DNA from 3 places in the Micromonospora sp. CNZ280 genome. Region 1 is predicted to be linked to each of the others. Evidence: riboswitches for the same ligand, from Rfam matches in the RefSeq annotation. Region 1 holds a riboswitch; each other region holds the start of a gene.

The links. Region 1 has a riboswitch for S-adenosylmethionine ahead of FHX32_RS29195 (ABC transporter substrate-binding protein). Riboswitches for the same ligand answer to the same signal wherever they lie in the genome.
Region 2: another riboswitch for S-adenosylmethionine. It lies ahead of FHX32_RS07155 (aminotransferase class V-fold PLP-dependent enzyme); the one in region 1 lies ahead of FHX32_RS29195 (ABC transporter substrate-binding protein).
Region 3: another riboswitch for S-adenosylmethionine. It lies ahead of thrC (threonine synthase); the one in region 1 lies ahead of FHX32_RS29195 (ABC transporter substrate-binding protein).

What each region holds. Positions count from the first base shown of each region.
Region 1 covers NZ_JAAOYP010000004.1:441,747-446,946, reverse strand. Annotated here, with positions in the region: gene FHX32_RS29210 (transposase family protein) at 46-888, shown strand; gene FHX32_RS29205 (amino acid ABC transporter ATP-binding protein) at 1,201-1,932, opposite strand; gene FHX32_RS29200 (amino acid ABC transporter permease) at 1,929-2,699, opposite strand; gene FHX32_RS29195 (ABC transporter substrate-binding protein) at 2,791-3,627, opposite strand; SAM riboswitch class IV at 3,858-3,970, opposite strand; gene FHX32_RS29190 (prenyltransferase/squalene oxidase repeat-containing protein) at 4,049-4,810, opposite strand; gene FHX32_RS29185 (transposase) at 4,820-5,128, opposite strand.
Region 2 covers NZ_JAAOYP010000001.1:1,504,009-1,509,208, reverse strand. Annotated here, with positions in the region: gene FHX32_RS07165 (HD domain-containing protein) at 1-640, opposite strand, end outside; gene FHX32_RS07170 (DUF4031 domain-containing protein) at 1-33, shown strand, start outside; gene FHX32_RS07160 (FUSC family protein) at 686-1,969, shown strand; gene FHX32_RS07155 (aminotransferase class V-fold PLP-dependent enzyme) at 2,001-3,260, opposite strand; SAM riboswitch class IV at 3,306-3,427, opposite strand; gene FHX32_RS07150 (PrsW family intramembrane metalloprotease) at 3,451-4,935, shown strand; gene FHX32_RS07145 (hypothetical protein) at 4,985-5,152, opposite strand.
Region 3 covers NZ_JAAOYP010000001.1:1,524,325-1,529,524, forward strand. Annotated here, with positions in the region: partial or broken gene FHX32_RS07235 (GNAT family N-acetyltransferase) at 1-451, opposite strand, end outside; gene thrC (threonine synthase) at 838-2,124, opposite strand; SAM riboswitch class I at 2,136-2,271, opposite strand; gene FHX32_RS07245 (DMT family transporter) at 2,346-3,326, opposite strand; gene FHX32_RS07250 (metalloregulator ArsR/SmtB family transcription factor) at 3,418-3,741, shown strand; gene FHX32_RS07255 (DUF4232 domain-containing protein) at 3,975-4,643, shown strand; gene FHX32_RS07260 (choice-of-anchor D domain-containing protein) at 4,723-5,200, opposite strand, start outside.

The DNA.
Region 1 (5,200 bases):
AGGCAGTTCTCACCACAAGATCAGCCCAGCAAGTGAGGACCCCACGTGATCGCCTATCGTGCCATGCTCGACGTGCCCAGGGAACTCGTTCAGCACGTGGCGCGGCTGTTACGCGCCGAGCGCCGTGCGGTGGGCACCCGATCGGGAACGCGGGCGTTGACCTGCTTCTACCAGGCGCTTCTGGTGTTGGTGTGGTTCCGCAAGGGTGAGGACAAGACCACTCTCGGGGCGGGGTTCGGCGTGTCGAGGGCAACCGCCTACCGGTATGTCGCCGAGGCCGTGCGGGTCCTAGCGGCGCAGGCCCCCACCCTGCATGAGGCCCTCGCGCGGGTCGCCGGCGAGGGCTGGTCGCACGTGATCCTCGACGGCAAGCTGTTCGACACCGACCGAGTGGCCGAGACGACCATGAGCGTGAAGGGCGAAACGATCGATGCCTGGTACTCCGGGAAACACCGCGACTTCGGCGCGAACATTCAGGCCGTGATGCGCCCGGACGGACTACCGATCTGGACCTCCGAGGCGATGCCCGGACACCTGCACGACCTCACCTGCGCCCAACAACTGGATGTCACCGGCGCCCTGTATTGGGCGGCCTCCGAACTGCACCTGCCGGCATTGGCCGACTCCGGCTACGAGGGCGCCGGCCAGGGCATCCACACCCCGTACAAGCAACCCGCCGACGGCCGCCGCCTCGCCGTCGACAACCGCACCTACAACGCTGTCCTTCGATCCATGCGGTGCCGCGGAGAACGCGGCTTCGCCATCCTCACCGGCCGCTGGCGCAGCCTCCGGCACAGCACCGCCAGCCCACGAAGAACCGGCGATACCGTCCGCGCCGCACTGCATCTCACCCACTTCGAATACCGCTACCTACCCGAATCTTGTTGAGATCACCTCAGTCAAGCTGTTCGGCCGGTTCAGCGATGTACCCATCGATGCTCATGGCGACGAAATACTGCGTCAGAGTCACGCACGGACGATAGGACCACGCGCTCGGTTCCGCTGCCCGGCCGGCCGGTACTCCTGATCGCCGAGGCTATCCGGATCGGATCGGCAGGGCGATCCACGGGCCAGTAACCGTGGCGCGGAGCGGGCCCGAGCGGCATTCTGCTCTGCCGCCGGCCGCAGGCGTTTCAGGCATCACGGCCCGTTGAGCGCGTTCTTCCGAACTGGTGGTGCGGCGAGTAAGGCGCCGTGCCACTAGAGGACTTGGGCGAGGAAGCGTTGCAGTCGGGGGTGCTCGGCTGATTCGAAGATGGCAGCCGGAGAGCCCGCCTCCAGCACCACGCCCCGGTCCATGAACGCGACGGTGTCGGCCACCTCACGGGCGAAGCCCATCTCGTGGGTGACCACCACCATCGTCATGCCGCCCGCGGACAGCTCCGCCATCAGCGACAGCACGCCCTTGACCAGTTCGGGGTCCAGCGCCGAGGTCGCCTCGTCGAAGAGCATCACCTGCGGTTGCAGCGCGAGCGCGCGGGCGATGGCTACCCGTTGCTGCTGCCCGCCGGAGAGCTGCGCCGGCCGGGCGTCGGCCTTCGCGGCGAGCCCCACCCGGTCCAGCTGGTGCCGGGCCACCGCCACGGCCTCCTCCTCGGAGAGCTTGCGGAGCCGCCGCAGCGCGAGGGTGACGTTGCGCAGGACGCTCATGTGCGGGAAGAGGTTGAACTGCTGGAACACCATGCCGATCCGTTGCCGGAGCTGGTCCGGGTCGTCCCGGAGGACGCTGCGGCCGTCGAGCAGCACGTCGCCGCGGTCCGGCTCGATCAGGCGGTTGATCGTCCGCAGCAGGGTGGACTTGCCGGAGCCGGACGGGCCAATCACACATGCGGTCCCGCCGCGGGCCACATCCAGGTCCGCGCCACGGAGCACCCGGTTGGGTCCGAAGGCGAGGTGCACGTCGCGGACGCTCACGCTGACCGAGGTGTTCATCGCGGCCCCCCTTCCCCCGCGCTCTGTAGCGCAAGGTCATCGTCTTCACCGGCCGGGACGGCCGGGCGCCCGTGCCGAAGGCGGCGGTCGATCCAGTTGACCGCGTGGGTCAGCGGCACCGTCAGCACCAGGTAGAAGAGTCCGGCCAGCAGCAGCGCCGACTGGTTACCGGTGTTCGCCGCGTAGTCCTGCCCGATCCGGAACAGCTCCCGCTGGCTGGCCAGCAGGCCCAGGAAGTACACCAGGCTGGAGTCCTTGATCAGCGCGATCAGCTGGTTCACCCACGCTGGCAGCACGCGACGCACGCCCTGCGGGATGATGACGACCCGCATCGCCTCACCCCAGGAGAAGCCGAGGGCGCGGGCACCCTCCAGTTGCGCGGCCTCCACGGACTGGATGCCAGAGCGGAAGATCTCCCCGATGTACGCCGCCGCGATCAGCGACAGCGCGAGGATCCCGAGCGGGTAGGGGTTCGGGCCCCAGATCTCCATGCCGAGCGGCGCGAGGCCGACGCCGATCAGCAGGATCGTCGCCGCCGCCGGCAGGCCGCGGAACACGTCGGTGTAGACGCGGGCCGGCCAGCGCAACCAGCGGGTACGCGAGATGCCGGCGACCGCCAGCAGCATGCCCAGCACCGAGCCGAGCAGGGCGGCGGAGACCGCCAGGATCAGCGTGTTGGGCAGCCCGACGGTCAGCATCTCGGGCAGCGCCTCGCGCATGGAGTCCCAGTCGAAGAAGGTCTCCCACAACGTGCTCAACGGATCCATCGTTCGCTTCTCCTACCGCCCCGCTCGCTCGTTCGTCCTGTTAAGAGGGGCCCTTCCAGCTCGCCAGGCATTGCGAAGGGGCCCGTACTTGTCAGCCGACCGCGACCGTGCCGCTACCCGGCTTGAATTCGACGGGGATCGGCCGACCCGGGTAGTACTGCTCCTGCAGCCGCGCCCAGGTGCCGTCGGCGATCACCTGGTCGAGCGCCTTGTCCAGGGCCTCGCGCAGCGCGTCGTTCTCCTTGGCGAAGGCGTACGCGGTCGGGGCCGGGCTGAGCTCCTTGGCCGCCACGCTGATCTTGCCGCCGCTCTCGGCCGCCGACTTCTCGCCGATCTCGGCGGGGGCGATCCAGGCGTCCGCGGTGCCGGCCTTGAGCTGGTTGATCGCGCCGTTGTAGTCCGGCACGCGGACCGGGTTGAGGCCCTCGCGGGTGGCGTAGTCGTCTTGGACGGTGCCCTGCACGACGACCACGCGCTTGCCCTTGAGCTGGTCGAAGCTGGTGATGGTGGAGCCGGTCGGGACGTCGAGTCCGAAGTAGCCGAAGTCGTAGCCGTTGCCGAAGTCGACGGTCTTCTTCCGTGCCTCGGTGATGGTGATCGAGGAACTGCCAACGTCGAACTTGCGGTTGGCGACCTGCGACAGCAGCGCGGAGAAGTCGGTGCCGACGAACTCCACCTTCAGGCCGACCTTGGCCGCGGCCGCGACCAGCAGGTCGTTGTCGAAGCCGGTGAACGTCCCGTCCTTCAGGTAGACGTTCGGCGGTGCGTCGGTGAGCGTGCCGGCGCGCAGCACGCCGGGCTGAAGCAGGTTGTAGGGGTTGTCGGCCGCGCCGGCGGCGTCGTCACCGCAGGCGGTGAGCGCGGTGGTGCCGAGGACGGCGGCGACGGTGAGGGCAGCGGCCCGGGTCAAGGCAGACGTGAATCGCACAGGAGTCTCCGAGGTGGTGCGGGCGACGCGCACGGGCGTGCAACGCCGACGGTGCGCCCGGTGGGCGTACCGCTGGGGTAAATCCGAGGGAAGGGAAGCGGCGCGGTCAGCTACACGCGGCGCTGCAGATCCGCATCATGTCGACGTGGCGGCGCCGGGTCAGGGCCGGCAGTGGGGCGTCGATGCGAACGGACACAGCTCTCCTCCAGGCCGGTGCTTGACCTGGGTCCAGGCCACGCTTGCACCGGAGCCTGCTCCGGTGCCTGGTCCTCACCCGGGGCACCCCTACGTGGACGAGGGTTGCCGGCCAGCAAGCCGGGGCTTGACGCTGGCGCTCATGACCTGACGCCGAGGCTAGCAGGGCGTGACGGTGCGCCGTCCAGCCGTTATGACCACCCTCACGTGCCGCCGTACCGCGGGTTCACACCAGGCCGGCGACGGCGGCTATCGCGGTGATGGCGACCGCCACCTGCTCGGCGCGTGGACCGTCGACCGGCCACGAGCCGTCCGGACGCTGCGTGGCGGTGAGCCGCCGGACCACAGCGGGAAACACCGGATGGTCCGGGGGCAGCAACGCCGTCCGCAGTGCCCATCCGGCGCGGGCGACGTCGGCCGGCGGCGCGTCGAGCAGCCGCCGCGCCAGGATGTCCAGCCCTTGGTCCGCGTCCGCACGCAGCCCCACCGCCCACAGCAGGGCGGCGGCGAGCCAGGTGGTGGTGAGGCACGATGGCCAGGCACCTGAGGCCTCGACGCCCTCGCGCACCGCCCGGGCGGCCCGGCCGGCCGCCTCGGGTCGGTCCAGGACCGCCAGGCACCAGCCGACGTTGGCAGGTAGGTGGAGTGGGTCCGGCGACGGTAGGCGTCCAGCATCCACCGCCGAGCGCACCGTGCCGTCTGGCGCGACCAGCGCGGCGAGCCCATCGACGCACCGGTCAACCCGTGAGCTGTACTGCAGGTCCAACTCGATGATCTGGGCGAGCCGTTCGCACGTTGCCGCCACGGAGGGGGCACCGGTCGACCAGGGTGCGGGGAAACCACCCTCGGGCGACTGGTCGGCGAACAACGCGTCCGCCACGTCCAGCGGCGTTGGCCACACCCCGGTCAGCACCGTCGCCAGTCGGTGCCCGTCTGGCTCGTCACCGTGCGCGATCACCCACTCGACTGCTGCACCAGTGTCGATCACGAGCCAAACCTAACAAGATCCGGAGCCGAGCTGAGGCACAGCCTTCTTCCATGCCTGGCGGCGGACCCGGTCGGCGGCGTCGGTGGCCCAGGCGACCACGTGGAGCGCATCAGCGCAGCCGACGGCGTTCGGGCAGCATCGAGCTGCCCGACTTCCCGTGGGAGGAGGTGCGGACGCTGCTGTGGCGGCCCGGTGACCCGGACATCCGGATCTTGCGACACCGGCTACGACGCCGCCCGGCTGGTCTGGCTGCTGTCCGACTTGCCCATGCGCTCCTGGTCGGCCGATCCGCTCGGACCGGGTCCTACGATTTCCCATGCCGCATCCGGCGGCGCGACTGATCCGAGCCGCCCGGGCGGGAGCTGGTCAGGATCAGGGGAGCCGTCGCGA
Region 2 (5,200 bases), on a different contig from region 1:
CCGGCCCGGTCAGCGCGGCCAGCTCGCGAGTGAGGTTCGCCCGGGCGGCGGCCTCCCAGCGCCGGGCCAGCGGGGGCACCCGGAACAGCGCCGGCAGCGCCAGCAGCCCGGCCAGCACCCGGGCCCGTCCGGCCCGGAAGGCCGGCTCGGGCACGTGCGCGTACTCCCGGCGGACGGCGGCGGCGTACCGGTCGTACGCCGGCCGGGGCGCGGCCAGCACGGCCAGGTCGGCGTCGCAGAGCAGGGCTCCGTCGGGGTCGGCCGGGTCCACCGCGTGCCCGGCGGTGAGCAGCACCAGCCGGCGGACCTCGGCGACCGCGCCGGCCGGCAGCCCCAGCCCGGTGAGCAGCGCCCCGGCCAGCGCGGCGCTGTCCCGTTCGTTGGCGTCCCCGGCGGCGCGGGGGTCGTAGACCGCGTCGTGGCACCAGGCCGCCAGCCGGACCAGGTCCGGTCGCCCGGCGAGCGTCGCGTACCCGTCCACCACGTCCAGCACCGCGGTCAGGTGCCGCGGCGTGTGGTAGTGCCGGTGCGGCTCCCGCCACCGGGCCAGCAGTTCCTCCCCGGCCGTGGTCAGGGCCGCCCCGTCGGGTGCCCCGGCGCTCCGCGCCGCCCGCCGCCACCGGTCGATCAGTTCCGCCACCCGAACAGTCTGCCGCAGATCGCCGAAGGTGAGGATTCACCCGCGGTGGTGCGGGTAGTCCCGGCCATGCCGTTGTCCCGGTACCGGACCCGCTCGCTGCTGCGCCGGGTCGTGCTGCACCGGAGGCGGGAGGAACCCGACTTCCCGCAGGTCGAGGAAGCCACCCGGGAGCTGCGGCAGCGTGGCAAGGCCACCCTGCACGACCGGTTGCAGCGGGTTCGGCTGGCGATGGGGCTGGCGCTGCAGGCCGGGGTGGCCGCCGGGTTGTCCTGGCTGGCGGCGCACGAGCTGCTCGGCAACCCGCAGCCGGTCTTCGCGCCGATCTCCGCGGTGGGCACCCTCGCGGTCTCGGTGGGGCAGCGGTTCCGCCGGACCCTGGAGCTGATCATCGGGGTGGCGATCGGCGTCGCCCTCGGCGACCTCCTGATCTACTTCGTCGGCACCGGACCGTGGCAGCTCGGACTGGTGGTCACGCTGGCTGTCATCCTGACCGTCTTCGCCGGGGCCAGCGTGGGGATCGTCATCCAGGCCGCCGCCACCGCCGTGCTGATCGTCACGCTGACCCCGTCCACCGAGAACCTGGAGATCCCGCGGTTCGTCGACGCGTTCGTCGGCGGCGGGATCGCGCTGCTGGTGACCGCGATCCTGCTCCCGCTCAACCCGCTACGGGTGATCAACCGGGCCGCCCGGCCCGCGCTGGACCTGCTCGCCGCCCAGTTGGACGCCGCGGCCGAGGGGCTGCGCAGCCGGGACCGGGACGCGGTCCAGCGGGCGTTGGAACGGCTCCGCGACAACAAGGAGGAGCTGGCCACCTTCAGCGAAGCGATCGAGGGGGCCAAGGAGACCGTGACCCTCTCGCCGGCCCGCTGGCACCGGCGCGACGAACTCACCCACTACGCCGAGGCGGCCGACCCGATCGACCGGGCGATGCGTAACAGCGGCACGCTGATCCGCCGCGCGGTCACCCTGATCGAGGACGAGGAGTCGGTGCCCGAGCCGATGCCGGACGCGGTCAAGCACCTCGCCGAGTCGGTCCGCCTGCTCAAGCACGAGTTCGCCAACAACGAGGAGCCGGAGAAGGCCCGGGAATGCGCGCTGCGCGCGGTCAGCGAGGCCGGCCGGGCGTACGCCCAGGGGGTCGGTTTCTCCGGCAGCGTGGTGATCGCCCAGGTGCGCACCACCGCCAGTGATCTGATGGTGGCCTCCGGGATCGGCCAGGAGGACGCGAACCGGTTGATCCGGCAGTCCTTCGGCGACCTGGAGCGGCCCACCGGCGAGAGCGCGCCGGAGACCGCCCCGAAGCCGCCGACCGCCCCGCCGGTGGGCTGAACCCGCCGGGTGCCGATCCCGGCGCGGCCGGTCAGTCGAGGGCGGCCAGCGCGGCGAGCAGCGTGTCCACGTGCTCGGCGGTGCTGCCCAGGCCGATGCTGGCGCGCAGCGCGGTCGGCGGAAGGTCGCGCCGGCCGCTGCGGTTCGCCGCCTCGGTGAGCAGCCGGCGGGCCAGCGGGTGGGCGCAGAACAGGCCGTCCCGGACGCCGATGGCGTGCTCGCGGGCCAGTTCCGCCGCCACCGCCGACGAGTCCCGGCCGGCCACCACGAACGACACGATGCCCACCCGGGGCGCGTCCGGGCCGAAGGTGCGCAGCTCCACCACGTGCGGCAGGGCGGCGATCCCGTCCCGGAGCCGGGCCAGCAGCTCCTGCTCGCGGTCGTGCAGCGCGGCCCGGTCGGCGCCGTCGAGCGCCGCGCAGACCGCCGCCAGCGCCACCGCGCCGAGCAGGTTCGGGGTGCCCGCCTCGTGCCGCGCCGGGCCGGTCGCCCACCGTACGTCGTGGGTGGCCGCCCCGACGTGGCTGGTCGCGCCCCCGCCCGCCAGGTACGGCGATGCGGCGTCCAGCCAGTCGGCCCGGCCGATCAGCACCCCGGCGCCGAACGGCGCGTACAGCTTGTGCCCGGAGACGGCCAGGTAGTCCACGTCGAGGGCGAGCAGGTCGACCGGGGTGTGCGGGGCGAGCTGCGCGGCGTCCACCGCGATCCGGGCGTGGTGCCGCCGGGCCACCCGGGCCAGTTCGGCCACCGGCCAGCGTTCCCCGGTCACGTTGCTCGCCCCGGTCACCGCGACCAGCACCGGTACGCCGGGACTGGCGTCGCGGCGCAGCTCGCCGAGGGCGGCGTCCAGCGCGCGTACCGCCTCGCCCGGAGAGCCGGGCACCGGCAGCCGGACCGAGCCGCGCGGCCAGGGCAGCAGGTTGGCGTGGTGCTCGGCGGCGAAGGAGACCACCGTGGTGCCGGCCGGCAGCGCCCGGGCCAGCAGGTTCAGCGCGTCGGTGGTGTTGCGGGTGAAGACCACGTGGTCGTCGGCGCGGGCGCCGAAGAAGTCGCCGACGGTCTGCCGGGCCCGCTCGTAGGCGAGCGTGCAGCGCCGCGACAGCGCCCCGGCGCCGCGGTGCACGCTGGCGTACCAGGGCAGCAGCTCGGCCACCGCGTCGGCCGCGGCCCGCGCGCACGGCGCGGTGGCCGCGTAGTCCAGGTTGATCTCGCCGGGCACGCCGAGCACGTCGAGCCCGGCCGGGGGCGCGGTGCGGGCGCGGTGCGACGGGGGTACGAGGGTGATGGTCATGGCACGACCTCCGGGTCCAGGGACCCCGGGGCGGGCGCAGGGCGGGGTCCGCGCTTGCCCGGCGCGCGGATCGGGCCGGGCCCGGTCATCACCCGGGGCACCCCACCGCGAACCTCGACGAGGGTTGCCGGCCAGCAAGCCGGGGCTTGACGCTGGCACTCGTGACCTGACCGCAGCATAGCGGCCGCCGATGCGACCGGAACAGCGGGCCGGGGGTGACTACGCTGACCGCATGGCCGACACCCCGCCCGGCGGTCCCCGACCGCCGTCGCCCACCGCGCCCGCCGTCGCCGTCGTGCCCGCCGGCGCTCCCGCGATGCCGGGCCGCCGGCTGGGCTGGCGGCGGATCCTCGTGCTGGTCGGGGTGTTCCTGCTGATCACCGCCTGCGCGATCTACATGGTGTCGGTGCTGAACGACGAACTCGGCATCGAGGCGTTGCTGATCGGCGTGGCCGCGGCGATCCTGCCGGTCCCGGTGCTGGTGGCCTGCTTCCTCTGGCTCGACCGGTACGAACCGGAACCGCTCAAGTACCTGGTCTTCTGCTTCGCCTGGGGTGCGTTCGTCTCCACCGCCGCCTCACTGGAGGTCAACGGGTTCGCGGCCGGCGTGTTCGCCGAGATGGGCCTGCCGACCGCGCTCACCGCGGTGCTGGTGGCGCCGTTCATCGAGGAGTTGACCAAGGCGCTCGGGCCGATCCTGCTGCTGGTGTTCCGGCGCCGGGAGTGGTCCGGCATCACCGACGGCCTGGTCTACTGCGGGCTCTCCGCGGTCGGCTTCGCCATGGTGGAGAACATCCTCTACCTGGGCGGCTACGGCTACGCGTCGGGCGTGGACCGGTACGGCCCGGCGACCGGCGCGCAGCAGGTGATCGCGATCTTCATCGTCCGGATCCTGCTCTTCGGCTTCGCCCACCCGCTGTTCACCTCGATGACCGGGGTCGGCCTGGGCATCGCCGCCCGGACGGCGGACCGGCGGGTCCGGTTCCTCGCCCCGGTTGCCGGCCTGCTGCTGGCGATGATGCTGCACGGCACCTGGAACCTGCTGCCGACCCTCACCCAGGCCACCGGCCAGGCACTGATCATGCTGTACGGCTTCATCGGCGTGATGGTGCCGATCTTCTTCGGCATGGTCGGGCTGGCGGTGTGGCTGCGTGCCTGGGAGGGGCGGCTCACCGAGCGCACCCTGCCCGACTACGTCCGGGCCGGCTGGCTCACCCCGCCCGAGGTGGCCGCGCTGAGCAGTCTCGGGCGCCGGCACGCGGCCCGGGTGTGGGCCCGCCGGGTGGGCGGCGACGCCGGGGTGAAGGCGATGCGCGGCTACCAGTTCGCGGCGACCCGGTTGGCGCTGCTGCGCGACGGGGCGCTGCGTGGGCTGGACCGCCGGCCGGTGGACAGGGAACGGACGGCACGGGAGGAACGGGAGCTGCTGGACGCGATCACCGCGTACCGCTCGTTCTTCGTGGGGAGGGATCCGCAGGCGCCGGCCGGGATCTGGGACGGGCAGCGCTACCACCTGCGCTTCCCGGACGGCTCGCAGCGGCCGGTGGAGGCGCCCGACGAGCCGGTGGTGCCGATCCCGGTGGTGCTGGCCCCGCCACCGCCGCCGGTCTTCCCGGCCGGCTACGGCTGGCCCGGCCCGCGCCCGGCCGCGCCCTGGCCACCCGGGCACCCCTGACGCCGGATGCCCCGCGCGGTGCCCGCACCCCGGGCCGGCGCCGCGCCGGTCAGCTCATCAGGCTGGTGAGGAAGTCACCGAAGCCCTGGAACATCGCCATCAGCCCCGCCCCGATCGACTTGAACATCTCCGCCGCGCCCTCCGGCCGGAACGCCATGAAGTAGATCAGGAACGCGACGAAGCCCCAGAGCAACACCTTCTTCACGAGTACCGGCATCGTCCCTCCCCAGGGCCGGTGGTGCGGCTGGCTTCCCGGCGGGGAGCG
Region 3 (5,200 bases), on a different contig from region 1:
CGAGGAGCGCCGGCTGCGCGCCCAGTGCGGCGGCGAACGCCGCCCCGGCCCCCGGGCGGGACGGACCGCCGGGCAGGGCGGCGACCGCCATCCCGACCACCCGCTTGCGGCCCCGCTCGCGCAGCAGGCGTACGCCGTGCTCGTGCAACGCCCGGCCGACGCCGCGCCGCCGGTACGCCGGGTGCACGATCAGGTCGGCGGTGGCGTTGTCGGTGTTGTCCAGTTGGGGCAGGTCGAGGGCGAGGTAGCCGGCCGGTTCGCCGTCCAGTCGGGCCAGCGCCCAGAGGGCGGCGGTGCCCGGCATCGGGTGCCGGACGGCGGCCTCGAACCGCCGCCGGCAGAACGGCGGAAAGTCGGGCAGGTCGGCGTCGTTGGCCGCGGCTCCGACCCGGTACGCCGCGTCGATCGCGGCCTGGTCGGTGGCCGCGATCGGCGCGATCGTGATGCTCATGCAGCGAGGGTGCGCCCCGCAACGACGATCGGGCCAGCGAATTTCGCCGGCCCGATCGGGAGGTTGGTCGGGAGGGACGCTCGCACAACGCCGCCGGCGTTGGGTCGTAAGGACTCGCAAGTCTTTCGGCGATACGCCCTCCCGCACGGAGCATCTTGCGCCGTCCGGTTCCTACCGTCAAGTCCCCGACGGCAGGTTTTCCGCACCCAGAGCGAAAAGCCCGTTACCCGGCGGATCGGCCGCATCCCCCGTCCGGGTGATCCCGCCTCGCGTGAGCGGCCGAGTCGGGGCTCCGCGCGCCGGGTCGACCCACTCCGTTCTCCGGAAACGGCGGTGTCCGACCGGGCCGGAGACCGCTGTTTCCGGGATGTCGTGTGGATCTCGGATCAGCCGAGCAGGCCGGCGTCGCGGGCGGCGCGCAGCGACGGCTTGATCCGGTGGGTCGGGCCGACCTGGCCGGCCACCGCGTCCAGCGTCTTCAGCCCCTCGCCGGTGTTGAAGACCACGGTCTCCGCGGCCGGGTCGAGCCGCCCCGACTCGACCAGCTTGCGCAGCACCGCCACGGTCACCCCGCCGGCGGTCTCGGCGAACACCCCGGTGGTCCGGGCGAGCAGCCGGATGCCGGCGCGGATCTCGTCGTCGGCGGCGTACTCCATCCAGCCGCCGGTGCGCCGCACCGCCTCCAGCGCGTAGAGGCCGGCCGCCGGGTCGCCGATGTTCAGCGACTTGGCGATGCCGGTCGGCTTGACCGGGGTGATGGTGTCGGTGCCGGCGTGCAGCGCGGTGGCGATCGGGTTGCAGCCGGCCGACTGGGCGCCGAACACCTTCCAGCCGCCGGCCGGCGCCTCGACCAGGCCGATCTCGACCAGTTCGGCGAACGCCTTGTCGATCTTGGTGAGCAGCTCGCCGCTGGCCATCGGGATCACCACCTGGGCGGGGATCCGCCAGCCGAGCTGCTCGGCCACCTCGTAGCCGAGCGTCTTGGAACCCTCGGCGTAGTAGGGGCGCACGTTCACGTTGACGAACGCGGTGTCCTCGAACTCGTCGGTCTCCACCAGCTCGCCGCAGAGCCGGTTCACGTCGTCGTACGAGCCGTCGATGGCGACCAGGTCGCCGCCGTAGACGGCGGTGGTGACCACCTTGCCCTGCTCCAGGTCGCTGGGGATGAAGACCACCGACGGCGCGCCGACCCGGGCCGCGTGCGCGGCGACCGAGTTGGCCAGGTTGCCGGTCGAGGCGCAGGCGAACCGGGCGAAGCCGAGCGCCCGGGCGGCGGTCAGCGCCACCGACACCACCCGGTCCTTGAACGAGTGGGTCGGGTTGGCGCTGTCGTCCTTGACCCAGAGCGGCGCGGTGATGCCCAGCTCGGCGGCGAGCTGCGGGGCAGCGACCAGCGGGGTGAGCCCCGGGTCGAGGGTCACCCGGGCCGCCGGGTCCTGGCCGGCCGGCAATAGCGCCGCGTACCGCCAGAGGTTGGCCGGGCCGGCCTCGATCTGCTCACGGGTGACCTTGGCCAGCTCGGCGATGTCGTAGTCGACCTCCAGCGGGCCGAAGCACTCGTAACAGGCGTGCTGGGCGGCGAGCGGATAGCGGGCCGAGCAGGCGCGGCAGACCAGGGCGCGGGCGGGGCTGGCGGCGGTGTCGATGCCGGAGGCGGCGAGCGTCGACGTCATGTCGAGGAGTCCTCTCATCTTTCCCCGCATCGCACTCTGCGGCGGGGACGGAATTGGCACCTGCCCCGCCGGTCGCTCAGCGGTGAGCGCGCGGGGTGGTTGCCGGGGCGTCGTCGGGCCGTATCCCTCAGCCCCTCTGGATGAGGTATGCAGTTGTGCCGCCGAGTCTATGCACTCCCCCCGGCGTACCTCTGCCGGGTTCCCACGGTGTGAGCGGGCCCCTACCGGCCGACCACGGCGACCGGGTCGACCACCGCCACCGGGTCGGCGACGGCCACCGCCTCGGCGTGGTTGGCCGGGCGCGGCCGGGTGGCGCGGCGCGGCCGGGTGGCCAGGTTGGCGGCGACCAGGGCGGCGATGGTGAGCGCCACGCCGACCAGTTCCACCGCGCCGGGCCGGTAGCCGCGGGCGATCTGCACCGCGAACGTGGTCACCGGAACCAGGTTCATGAACAGCGCCGCGTTGGCCGCACCGAGCCGCTGCACGCCGGTGTTCCAGGCCAGCACCGCGACCACCGCGGCCACGATGACGGCGTACGCCAGCTGCGGGGCGACCGCGACGAGGTCGGCGACGGCCGGCGCGTGCTGCCAGCCGGCCAGGTCGGCCAGCACGCTCGCGGCCAGCATGGCGGCCGTGCCGGCGAGCGAGGTCAGCGTGGTGTACCGCAGCGGCGACCACTCGCCGAACCGGCTCCCGCCGTGCGTGTAGACCGCCCAGCCGAGCACCGCGCCGGTCGTCAGCAGCGCGCCCACGCCGAACTCACCGAGGCCGTCCAGCCGGCCCCGGGTGAGCACCAGACCGATGCCGACCAGCGCCACCAGGGAGAGCGCGAAGAGCGCCGGGCGCGGGCGTACGCCGTCGCGCGCCCAGCGGACCAGCTGGGTGACCAGCGGGATGGTGGCGGCGAAGAGCGCGATCTGCTGCGGGGCGGCCTGCCCGAGCGCCAGGTTGATCAGCAGGTTGAAGCCGGCGAACCCGAGGACGCCGAGCGCCACGACCTCGGTGGCCCGGCCAGCGGGCCGCAGCGCGCCGGCGCCCTCGCGGAACAGCAGCAGAGCGACCAGGATCGCGGTGGCCAGGACGTACCGGGCGGTGGTCAGGTTGAGCGCGTCGACCCGGACCAGTGCGCTGGCCAGGACGGGGAACATCACGCCCCAGCTCAGCACGGCGAGCAGGGGGAAGGCGGCGGCCCGAGAGCGCATCCACAACTCCTATGTTCGAGTATCTTCGAACCAACGCCACCGACCCTAGGGCGATGTTCGACGAAAGTCGAACAACGGTTACACTGGTCACATGGAGCTGCACGAACCCGAGTTGCGCGACGTTCCGGTCACCGCCGTACTGGCCGCGTTGGCCGACGATGTCCGGCTCCAGATCGTCCGCGCGCTCGCCGAGGGCGGCGGCGAGTACGCCTGCGGCACCTTCGAGTTCGGCGTCTCCAAGGCCACCCGCAGCCACCACCTCAAGGTGCTGCGCGAGGCCGGGCTGACCCGCACCCGGGTCGCCGGCACCAGCCGCTTCGTCCGGCTGCGCCGCGAGGAGCTGGACCGCCTCTACCCCGGCCTGCTCGACGCGGTCCTGACCGCCCCGCCCTCCACCCCGCCAGCCGCCGACTGACCTCCCCCGCCTCGGGCCGGCCCGGCCAGGCGGCAACCCATGACGTGCCGGCAGAACAGCAACCCAGGAGGCCCAGGCCGGGCGGCAACCCGAAACGAGCGCCGGCAACGCGGGACGCGCGAGCAGAACAGCAACCCAGGATGCGGGCAGGGTGGCCGCCCGGGACGCGCGAGCCGGATGGCAACGCGGGACGGGCATGCGGGGCGGGAGTGGGTGGGTGCGAGGATCGGCGGATGGCATTCCGACCGGTGGCGCGCCGCCGCCACGCGCTTCTCGGCCCGCCGATCGCCGCCGCGCTACTGCTCGGCGCCTGCACCGGCGGCCACGCCGGGATGGGCGGGGACGGGCCGGCCGCGTCCGGCGCGGTCGGGGCGAGCCCGACGGCGGCCGGGGACGGCCCAGCCGCATGCCCGGAGTCGGGCGTCCGGGTCCGGGCCCTCGGGACCGACGCCGCGATGGGGCTGCGCGCGCTCGGGGTGGAGCTGGTCAACTGCGGTACGGCGGCGTACCCGCTGCACGGCTACCCGGCCCTGCGGCTGCTCGACAACGACGGCACGCCGATCCCGGTCCAGGTGGTCGAGGGGGCGAAGGGCATCACCTCGGGCTTCGACGACCCGCCCCGGCCGCTGGTCCTGCAACCGGGCGAGCGGGCCGGCGCCGCCCTGCTCTGGCGCAACCTGGTCACCGACTCCACGGTGGTCGCGACCAACGGCGAGCGCCTGGAGGTGGCCCCGGCCGCCGGCCAGCCGCCGCAGGTCGTGGAGCTGGACGGGCCGATCGACCTGGGCAACACCGGCCGGGTCGGGGTCAGCGCCTGGAAGAAGCTCACCGACCCGGAACCCACGCCCACCCCGGCGGTACCGGACACGCCGGAGCCGAGCCGGTCGGCGCCGCTGCTGTAGCGCGGCGACAAAGACGACGGCGGTGGCCTTCGCCTGCGCGAAGGCCACCGCCGGTCGGTGGTGCCAGCGGGTCAGCCGGTCACTCCCGGACCTTGTCCGGCGTCGGCAGGTCCCCGAGGTTGTACGGCGACCGCGAGGTGTCACCGGAGACGCCCTGCCCGGCGGAACCGCTGGCGGTGCCCGGGTAGAGCCAGTACGTGCCGACGACGTCGGCCACCACGCCGGTGGTGCCGGAGTGGTTGTAGACGTTGAACCGGTCGGTCGGGCCGATCAGGGTGACGGCGGCGTTCGCCACCGTCTGTCCCGCCGCGGCGTTCAGGTTGCTCACGTCCGGCTGGTCGATGCCGGTGATGCCGTTCGGCCACAGCTTCAGGTAGGTGCTGGCGGTGGGGCTGACCGCTGTGACGTTGAGCGCCAGCGCCCGGGTGTTGTCGGCCACCACCGATCCGGGCGCGGTGACCGTGCCGATCACGGCCGGGCCGGGGTTGGTGGGCAGGCCCTGACCGATCCGGCTGTCCACGATCCGGGTCGGCGTCTTCGGGTCGAAGCGCAGACCG